2 regions of the Roseburia sp. AF02-12 genome follow, and region 1 is predicted to be linked to the other one. Evidence: riboswitches for the same ligand, from Rfam matches in the RefSeq annotation. Region 1 holds a riboswitch; the other holds the start of a gene.
What was found. A riboswitch is a leader RNA that binds a small molecule or an ion and turns the genes downstream of it on or off. The one in region 1 is predicted to bind thiamine pyrophosphate.
Positions count from the first base shown of each region.

Region 1 (4,401 bases):
AACAGCCATGGGACAGATGTTTTATTCCCTGTCCATTGCCATGGGAATTCTCGTTACTTTTGGTTCTTATATGAAGAAGGAAGTTTCTATTGAGGAGTCCACGAAGAACGTGGAAATCTTCGATACAGCGATTGCCATGATGGCAGGGCTGATGATTATTCCGGCAGTCTTTGCATTTTCCGGTGGAAATCCGGAAACCCTGCAGGCGGGTCCATCATTGATGTTTATTACGATTCCAAAAGTATTTGACAGCATGGGACTTGGAACCGGAGTCGGAATTTTGTTTTTTGTACTGGTGCTGTTTGCAGCAATAACAAGTTCTATTGCATTAACGGAAAGTGCAGTATCGACTTTTGAAGATGAACTGGGCTGGGAAAGACGGAAAGCAACGGTAATTGTCGGCATTGTAATGCTTCTTCTGGGAAGTCTTTCCACACTGGGATATGGACCATTGGCGAATATAAAAATTATCGGAATGCAGCTTCTTGATTTCTTTGATTTCCTGACGAACTCCGTGATGATGCCGATTGCGGCTATTGCAACCTGCCTTCTGGTATCAAGAGTGGTGGGAGTACAGCGGATTGAAGAAGAAGTAACCCGGGGCGGCAACCCGTTCCGCAGGAAAAAGATATTTACGGTGATGATAAAATACCTTTGTCCGATCTTTGCAGCGATTATTTTAATCAGTTCCATAGCAAATGCTTTTGGATGGATTCAGATGTAATTAATGACAAATTAAGAAAATACAGAAATGCAACTACGAGAAACACGCTTTGCGAGTTTCTCGAGTTATCGCGGTGCTCGTCAAATCTGCATGCAAGCATGCGATTTTTCTCGCTACTCGCGTAATCAAAAAGAGCGTTCTTTCCTAATTAGGAAAGACGCTCTTTTTGGACAGAATCATATTATGAATTTGCCATATCCTTGACGGCATTCAATGCCTTCTGGACTGGTGGCAGACAGATAATGATTAATGTAATAAGTGCTTCTGCACCAAGGTATGCACCGTTGTAAGCAAGAGAGTATACCACTGCATTCGGGAATTCTTCCGGAGCATACATGCCGAAGAAAATCCAGCCGGAAAGGAATGCGAAGAAGTATCGGCCTAATACACCAGCGATATAACCTTTGATAAGTCCATGTTTGGATTTGCTGAAAAGTCCGGAAAGTCCTAATGCACCAAAGGCGAAGAGGTAGTCCACTAACATCTGTGGAACACTGATGATGTAAGGGTCAACGACTAACTGCAGAATTCCGTAAGCAAAAGCTGCGGTTAAGCCGGCACCCAGACCGTACCAGTAACCAATCAGAACGATGAATAACATGCTCAGTAAAGTAACGGAACCGCCCATTGGCATATCGAAAAGTTTAATCATGGAAGTTACCATGGCAAGGGCAATTGCCATAGCCGAAAATGCAAGCTGCTTTGCACTGAATTTCTTCTTTCCACCGAAGATAGCACAGCCAATCAGAAGAATGGCAATCATGATGATAACGAGGGCTGTAAAACCTGCGGTGGTAAGCTGGTAAGATGAGCCGTCGTATGTTGCAAAAATTGACATAAAAAATCCTCCTTAAAGATGATACTCTGCCAGGAGGTTGAACTATGTGCTTCCTTACGCCGGTATTATCCGGTTCAAGTAATAAGGGTCAACGCAGATGCGTTTCTCAGCCAAAGGCGCCCCTAGCAAAGTGATATTTTGTTTTCAGTTTGTAATGGTAACAGTGGCAGCTTAAAATGTCAAGTATATTTTTTAATGCAGATTTTATGGAAAAATCTGTGGATAAATGTAAAGAAAAAGTAACTTCCGGTCGATAAAAAAACTAGAAGTGTATTATTCTGTGCTTTTTCGGAAAAAGGTTTCCCTTGAATCTGAAAAGCAAAAAGAATATAGTAAGAATAAAGCGAAAAATGATGAGGAAACAAGAAGTAACAAGGAGAGGTTCTATGCGTAAGTACAAGGATGTTGGAAAAAGAATACTGGTATTAGTTTTAAGTGTTTGTATGATTGCAGGCGTTCTTCCGGCAATACCGGCAGAGGCGGCGGATGCATTTCCGGGCAATGGAAAAATTACATTAGGAGCAGATGCAAATGGAGCGACTGCAACGGAAAATGATACTTATACCTATACCGGACAGGAGGTCAGACCGGCGGTTGCAGTACAGATTGACGGAGTGACATTAAAGGAAAAAGAGGATTATTCCGTTTATTATCGTAATAATACCAACGCAGGAACAGCTTATATTGATATCGTTGGTATCGGAGACAGCCATAGATGGCAGACCACGAAGAGCTTTACGATTGCACAGCAGAAGTTAAGCTATATTGGTGTTAATTATAAAGGAGTGGAAGGAACCGGTGAAGACGGATATGTTTATTATACCGGAAGTGATGTATTGCCGACGATTACCGGTGTGTATGGTATTGTAAGCGGTACATCTACCATGGTGAACCTTTCTTCTGATGATTACAACGTAGAATATACTGCAGGAAGCAATACTTCTGTTGGAACACATTCCTTTAAGATTGTATTAAAGAGCAGCAGTAATTATACTTTTTCAGGAACAGTAGCAGAAAACCGTTACAAAATTTATTATAATATTGGGGCAGATTCTGTAACTGTTTCAAATGGACTGAGTGATTCTACTTATACCGGAACTGCACAGAGACCGGAATTTACACTGGTTGACAGCCAGAACTCCGCAGGAATCCAGGCGTCTGACTATACCACCAGCTGGGCAGACAATACGAATGCCGGAACAGCGAAGATGACAGTAACAGCAAACTCCTCTTCCCTGTACCGGGGCAGCAAGACCTTTACCTTCTTAATCGGTAAAGCGGATTTAAGTGCAGCAGGCATCAGTGTTTCCTTAAAGAGTGATAAATATTATTATGTAAAGAATAGTAAACCAGATATGACCAATGAGGTAGTAGTGAAGTTGAATGGCGTGGAGATTCCTGCCGGCAACTACAACGTGGCATACCGAAATGAAACTACTGCAGGACAGACCGGAACCAATAACCTGATTATTACCGGAACCGGAAATTTAACCGGAAACGCATTTATCAACTTTGAGATCTATGACAAGCTTGGGAAAGCAGTATTGGATAAAAATGAACTGGAATATAATGGAAAGAAAAATGTGCCAAACATTACCGTTTCCAATACATCCGGTGATGTCATTAGTAATTCCAGATATAAGATTACTTATTATAAAGATGCAGAATATACTCAGGCAGTATCTGAACCGACTTCCATCGGAAGATATTATGTAAAAGTTACCGGTCTTGATTATTATGAAGGAGACCTTGGAACCAAGGCAGAGCCGATTTATTTTGATATTGTAGCAAAATCTTTAGATAAATGTACCTTTAAGTTGGCAATCAACGGAACAGAAGCAGGTGTCATTAATAAAGATACCAGTTATTCCAGTTTCTTTGACGGCAAGAGCAAGGTATTATCCCTGACAGCAACCGATGATGAGGGTAATGCCTTGAAAAAAGGAACGGATTTTGACTATGCTGTTTATCGTGACCCGGAATGTACCGAGCTGGCAGACGATAAGGAAGAGACTACGGGCGTACAGGAACTGATTCATGCAGCAACCTATTATCTTAAGATAACCGGTCTGGATGGCAGTAATTATGCCGGAGGCGAAAGAGTATATACTTATATGATTAAGCCAAAGAACATCAGCCCGGTAGACATTGTGATTACTGACCAGACTTATACCGGAAGAGCGGTTGTTCCGGATCCGGCAAATATTACAGTATATTATGCAGAAGGCGGAAAGAATGTTACCTTAGACAGCCAGTATGTGGAAGTGGTTTCCTGTGAAGATAACATCGAAATTGGAACCAACAATGCAAAGGCTTATATCAGACTGACTGGAGATTATGCACTGGCAGAGGGTGGCGTGAACCGTGGAACTTTCAGTATTGTGCCAAGAAAGTTAAATGAATGCGAGTGTAATATCGTTGAAGGTTCTGCAAACTATGATCCGACACAGGTTACCTTTGAATACAATGGCAGCATGCAGGTACCGGCAATCCGTATTACTGATAATAACGGTGCCAAAGGCCTGGTACAGGGCGAAGACTTTAAGGTTACTTATTTTACGGATTCTGCTTACAAGAATGTCATTGCAGAACCGGTAGATGCAGGCACTTATTATGTATTAATCAGCGGACTTGGAACTTATGCTAATTTAGACGGAAGTATCCGTACTTCCTACAAGATTACTCCGAAGAGCATGAGTTCATTAACTATAATGGCAAGTAACTGCGGTTATACAGGAGAAGCAGTGGAGCCGGGCATCAGTGTATCTGATGGAAACCGTGTACTGGTTGCAGGCGTGGATTATGAAGTCGAAGGATATTATGACGATGAATTATGTAA
Region 1 covers NZ_QTXS01000001.1:1,922,399-1,926,799, reverse strand. The annotation lists gene DV740_RS09410 (sodium-dependent transporter) at 1-724, shown strand, start outside; gene thiT (energy-coupled thiamine transporter ThiT) at 906-1,562, opposite strand; TPP riboswitch at 1,597-1,696, opposite strand; gene DV740_RS09400 (GBS Bsp-like repeat-containing protein) at 1,949-4,401, shown strand, end outside.

Region 2 (4,401 bases), on a different contig from region 1:
CTTTGCCAAATCCAAGTGGTGCAAAATAAGTTCCGGTTAAAATTTCAGCTATGGATACACCGGCTCCAAACCAGATTAATCCGTTACTGAATACAGATGTCTTCTTCTCATTCATTGGTATATTCTCCTTCTATTGCAAATGCGTGATTCATCGGGCCGCTTCCCTTTCCAAGGTCTAACATGGCTGCCAGTGCGCCGGATATGTAATTCTTTGCATACTGCACGGATGTTTCCAGGCTACGTCCCTTGGCAAGATTAGATGCTATGGCAGATGATAAGGTACAACCGGTTCCGTGGGTGTTTGGATTGTCAATTCTCTTTCCGTGGAACCATACCGGCTCTTTGTCCTTCTGCCAGAGCAAATCATTGGCATCATTTAACTGATGTCCGCCTTTTAACAGCACGGCACAACCGAAGGTTTTACAAATGATTTCTGCTGCTTTTTCCATATCTGCTTCTGTCTTTATCTCCATACCGGAAAGCACTTCCGCTTCCGGGATATTTGGGGTTATAACAGTTGCCAGAGGCAATAATTTAGTTTTCAATGTACCGATAGCGTCATCGCTGATGAGCTTTGCTCCGCTGGTCGCTACCATAACAGGATCCACGACTATATTTTTTGCGTGGTACGCTGTCAGTTTGTCCGCAATTGTCTCTATCAGAGCACTGGAAGAGACCATTCCGGTCTTCACTGCATCCGGATATATATCCGTAAAAATACGATCCAGCTCCTCTGCCAAAAATTCTGGAGTTACCTCCATAATGTCTGTTACGCCGGTTGTATTCTGGGCAGTAAGTGCCGTGATCGCACTCATGGCGTATACGCCATTGGCGGTCATCGTCTTAATATCTGCCTGGATGCCGGCGCCTCCACTGGAATCACTTCCAGCGATTGTTAATGCTGTGTTCATACATTTGTCTCCTTTGCATTAATTTTGTATAGCGACCTAAGGTGGTGCCCCCAATCTGCCGCTGTGGTTTGTTATTACATTGCAGGCGATGATATATCTTACTATATTTCCAATGAGCAATCCCGCTGCCCTTGCATACCTTCTTTGTCTTTCAGGGTCACTAGAATTTCCCGTAAGTATATCTTTTTTCCGGCAAACGGCGAAAAGTTGCATCCATGCTCCATTCCGCCTCGCCGGCACATCCATGATGCCGGCGTTGCCTGTTGAATAGGGGAAATCCAAGTGTCCCAGGAAAGACAAAGAAATGGTATTCCAAGGACAGCGTGTTTCCTCATTCAAAATAAGACTCATCTTATCATCATCTGCACTTTATATAAGTAAGACTTTTTTATGTCCTATCTTATTCATGATTTTTTACTACCATATTTACTTTTTGCAACAGTTCTTTCGTTCCCTCTTCGATGTCTTCACATGCGAAGATCCCACTTACAACTGCTGCTCCTGCAATTTCGCATCCTTTTAATTTCAGGATGTTATCGTGGTTGATGCCGCCAATTGCGACTACGGGGATGGTGACGCTCTGACAGATTTCCTGTAGCAGGGTTAGTTCCATCGGCTTTGCATCAGTCTTGGTGCTGCTGCCAAATACGGCTCCGCTTCCTAAGTAATCTGCACCGGCTTTTTCTGCTGCCTGTGCCTGTTCTATTGTTTTCGCAGTCACTCCGATGATTTTATCTGTTCCAAGAATTTCTCTTGCACGGGTCAGCTCCATATCGGACTGTCCCACATGCACGCCATCGGCTCCTATCCTTTCTGCCAGTTCCACATTATCATTGATGATCAATGGTACCCTATAACGGTGGCAGAGTTCCAAAAGGCTTCTGCCTTCTGCTTCAAATTCCGGCTCAGATAATTCTTTTTCCCGAAGCTGCACTAAAGTAACTCCGCCCTTCAATGCTTTTTCTACCTGCTCATATAAGGTCTCTCCCTTAAGCCAGCTACGGTCGGTAATAGCATAAAGAAGAAGCTGTTCTCTTGTAATATTCATATGTGATTTCTCCTCACCACCTGCAAAAACAAAAGTGCAGGACCCCTGTAAAAAAGATTCCTGCACACTAAGTAATCGCACCTGCGTTTCGTTATCTCCCTACGTTGGCATTATCCAAATCAGGTTCTGGGTTAAAGCTTCTGCTTACTCTCAGCCCGCCTATGCGAGCACCCCATTTTTCAACGATTTTTATTATACACATTCCCCACAAAAAAGCAAGCTATGTTTTCCATAAAATACCTTGAAAACCACAAAAAAATGGCTTAGAATTAGTTTAGCTTATTATATCATTGTACGAAAGAGAAGGATTAAGAATATCTATGAATTATGATGAAAATGTTTTTAAAGCCAAGGCCAATATCAAAGCCCGCAGAATCTGGCTTGTATTTTCCCTGCTGCTGACCGCTAACTATGGTGCCGATATGTCCAACGGTCTCTATCCATCGAAGCAGTATCTCTATTTTGTTCTGCTCTGCTGGATTCCATTTTTTATTGGAGAATTATTTCTAAAAATCAAAGGCAAAACTACTGACATCTATCGCTATATACTGGTGCTTGGTTACGGTATCTTTTATACTTATCTTTTATGTACCACAGCATCCCCAATTGCATTTACCTACATTCTGCCGGTAACCAGTCTTTTAATTATTTTTAAAGACCGGAAATTCATGCTGCAGTGCGGTATTGCAAATACTATCAGCGTAGTAATCAGTATTATTTACCGCTATATGGTATTAAGCTGCACCACTGCTACTGACGTAAAGAATTATCAGCTGCAGATATCCTGCCTGATTCTGTGCTATATCTGTTATATCATGTCCATCCGCCACTTAAATGAGGCTGACGGTGCACTGACAGACAGCATCAAGGATGATTTACACCGTGTGGTAAATACCGTAGAAAAAGTAAAAACTGCCAGCAATAACGTTATGGACGGCATTACCGTTGTCCGGGAACTGGCTAATGAAAATAAACACGGTTCTGACGTTGTCTTAAAAGGAATGAATAATCTGACCAACAACAATCAGGAATTACAGAACCGTACGACTTCTTCCCTTGATATGACAACTGACATCAATTCCCAGGTTGAGCATGTTGTATCCATGATTCACGAAATGGTATCTTTGACGGATGAATCCATTCACCATGCACAGATTAGTTCTGCCGACTTAGAGGGTCTGGTTACAACTGCCGGCACTATGTCAAAGCTTTCCAGCGAAGTAGAACAGGTTCTTACGGAATTTACTTCTGAATTTGAAAAAGTAAAATCTGAAACCGGAACCATTGACAATATCTCCGGTCAGACCAATCTCCTTGCCTTAAATGCTTCCATTGAAGCTGCAAGAGCCGGAGAAGCAGGAAAAGGATTTGCTGTTGTTGCTGAAGAAATCCGTACCTTGAGCACTGAAACCAAGGCTTCATCCAAACAGATCCAGGATGCGCTGATGCGTTTGGATGAAATCTCCGGCAAGATGACAAAATCCATTGAAGAGACCTTAAAACTTATTCAGCTTACTCTTGAGAAAGTCACACTGACCGGCGAAAACGTAAATAAAATTACCGCTGACTCATCTCAGATGGGTGAGCATATACAGGTCATTGACAATGCAATCAAAGAAGTGGAAACATCAAACCGACAGTTAGTAGAAAACATGAAGTATATTTCTGAAATTGTCGATACCATGACACTCTGCATTCATGATTCCGATGATATCAGTCAGCGTATGGTAAGTAAATATGATGAAAGTGCTAACAATATTAACAGCATAGAAAATGAAATCCAGGCGTTAATGTGCAAGCTTGGAATCGGCGGCTTCATGGGTATTGAAGATATCAATCCTGGTATGAAAGCAACTATCCGCCTGACGAAAAACCCCGACCATGATTTCCATGGTGAAGTTCTGAAACAGTATTCCAACCAGATTATACTTTCCCTGGAAGAAAAGCTTTCTCTTCGTAACAGTGAATCCTGTTCCATCCAGATTACTGTTGGAAATGTACTATACTGCTGGGATAATGCTTCCATCCATGTAGATAAAATAACCTCTGATTTCGTCGTAGAAATCACCGGCAGTCCAAATATTTTAAACAGACGGAAATATCCTCGTGCCGACCTTTCCAATTTCTGTAATATTACAGTTAAGAACACCGGAGAAACCTTCCATGGACGTATGGAAAATATCAGTGCCAACGGATTTGCTTTCCTTTGCGATGCACCGTTCTTTGCAGATAGCAAAGGGACTGATATTCTCTTAAATATCCTTTCCTTTGATTTACCAGATCAGGCTGCTTTGGAAGGTCATATTATCCGAAGTTCCGACGACGAAGGCATGTATATCGTCGGCTGCCAGATGCCGGAAGATAATCTGGCAATCAAAGATTATGTAGAACAGTTGTTAGGATAAAAGAAAACTCATAGCAGATTCCCAGTCGGAATTTACT
Region 2 covers NZ_QTXS01000002.1:517,012-521,412, reverse strand. The annotation lists gene cytX (putative hydroxymethylpyrimidine transporter CytX) at 1-115, opposite strand, end outside; gene thiD (bifunctional hydroxymethylpyrimidine kinase/phosphomethylpyrimidine kinase) at 108-911, opposite strand; gene thiE (thiamine phosphate synthase) at 1,312-1,959, opposite strand; TPP riboswitch at 2,039-2,144, opposite strand; gene DV740_RS11990 (methyl-accepting chemotaxis protein) at 2,280-4,364, shown strand.
Region 2: another riboswitch for thiamine pyrophosphate. It lies ahead of thiE (thiamine phosphate synthase); the one in region 1 lies ahead of thiT (energy-coupled thiamine transporter ThiT).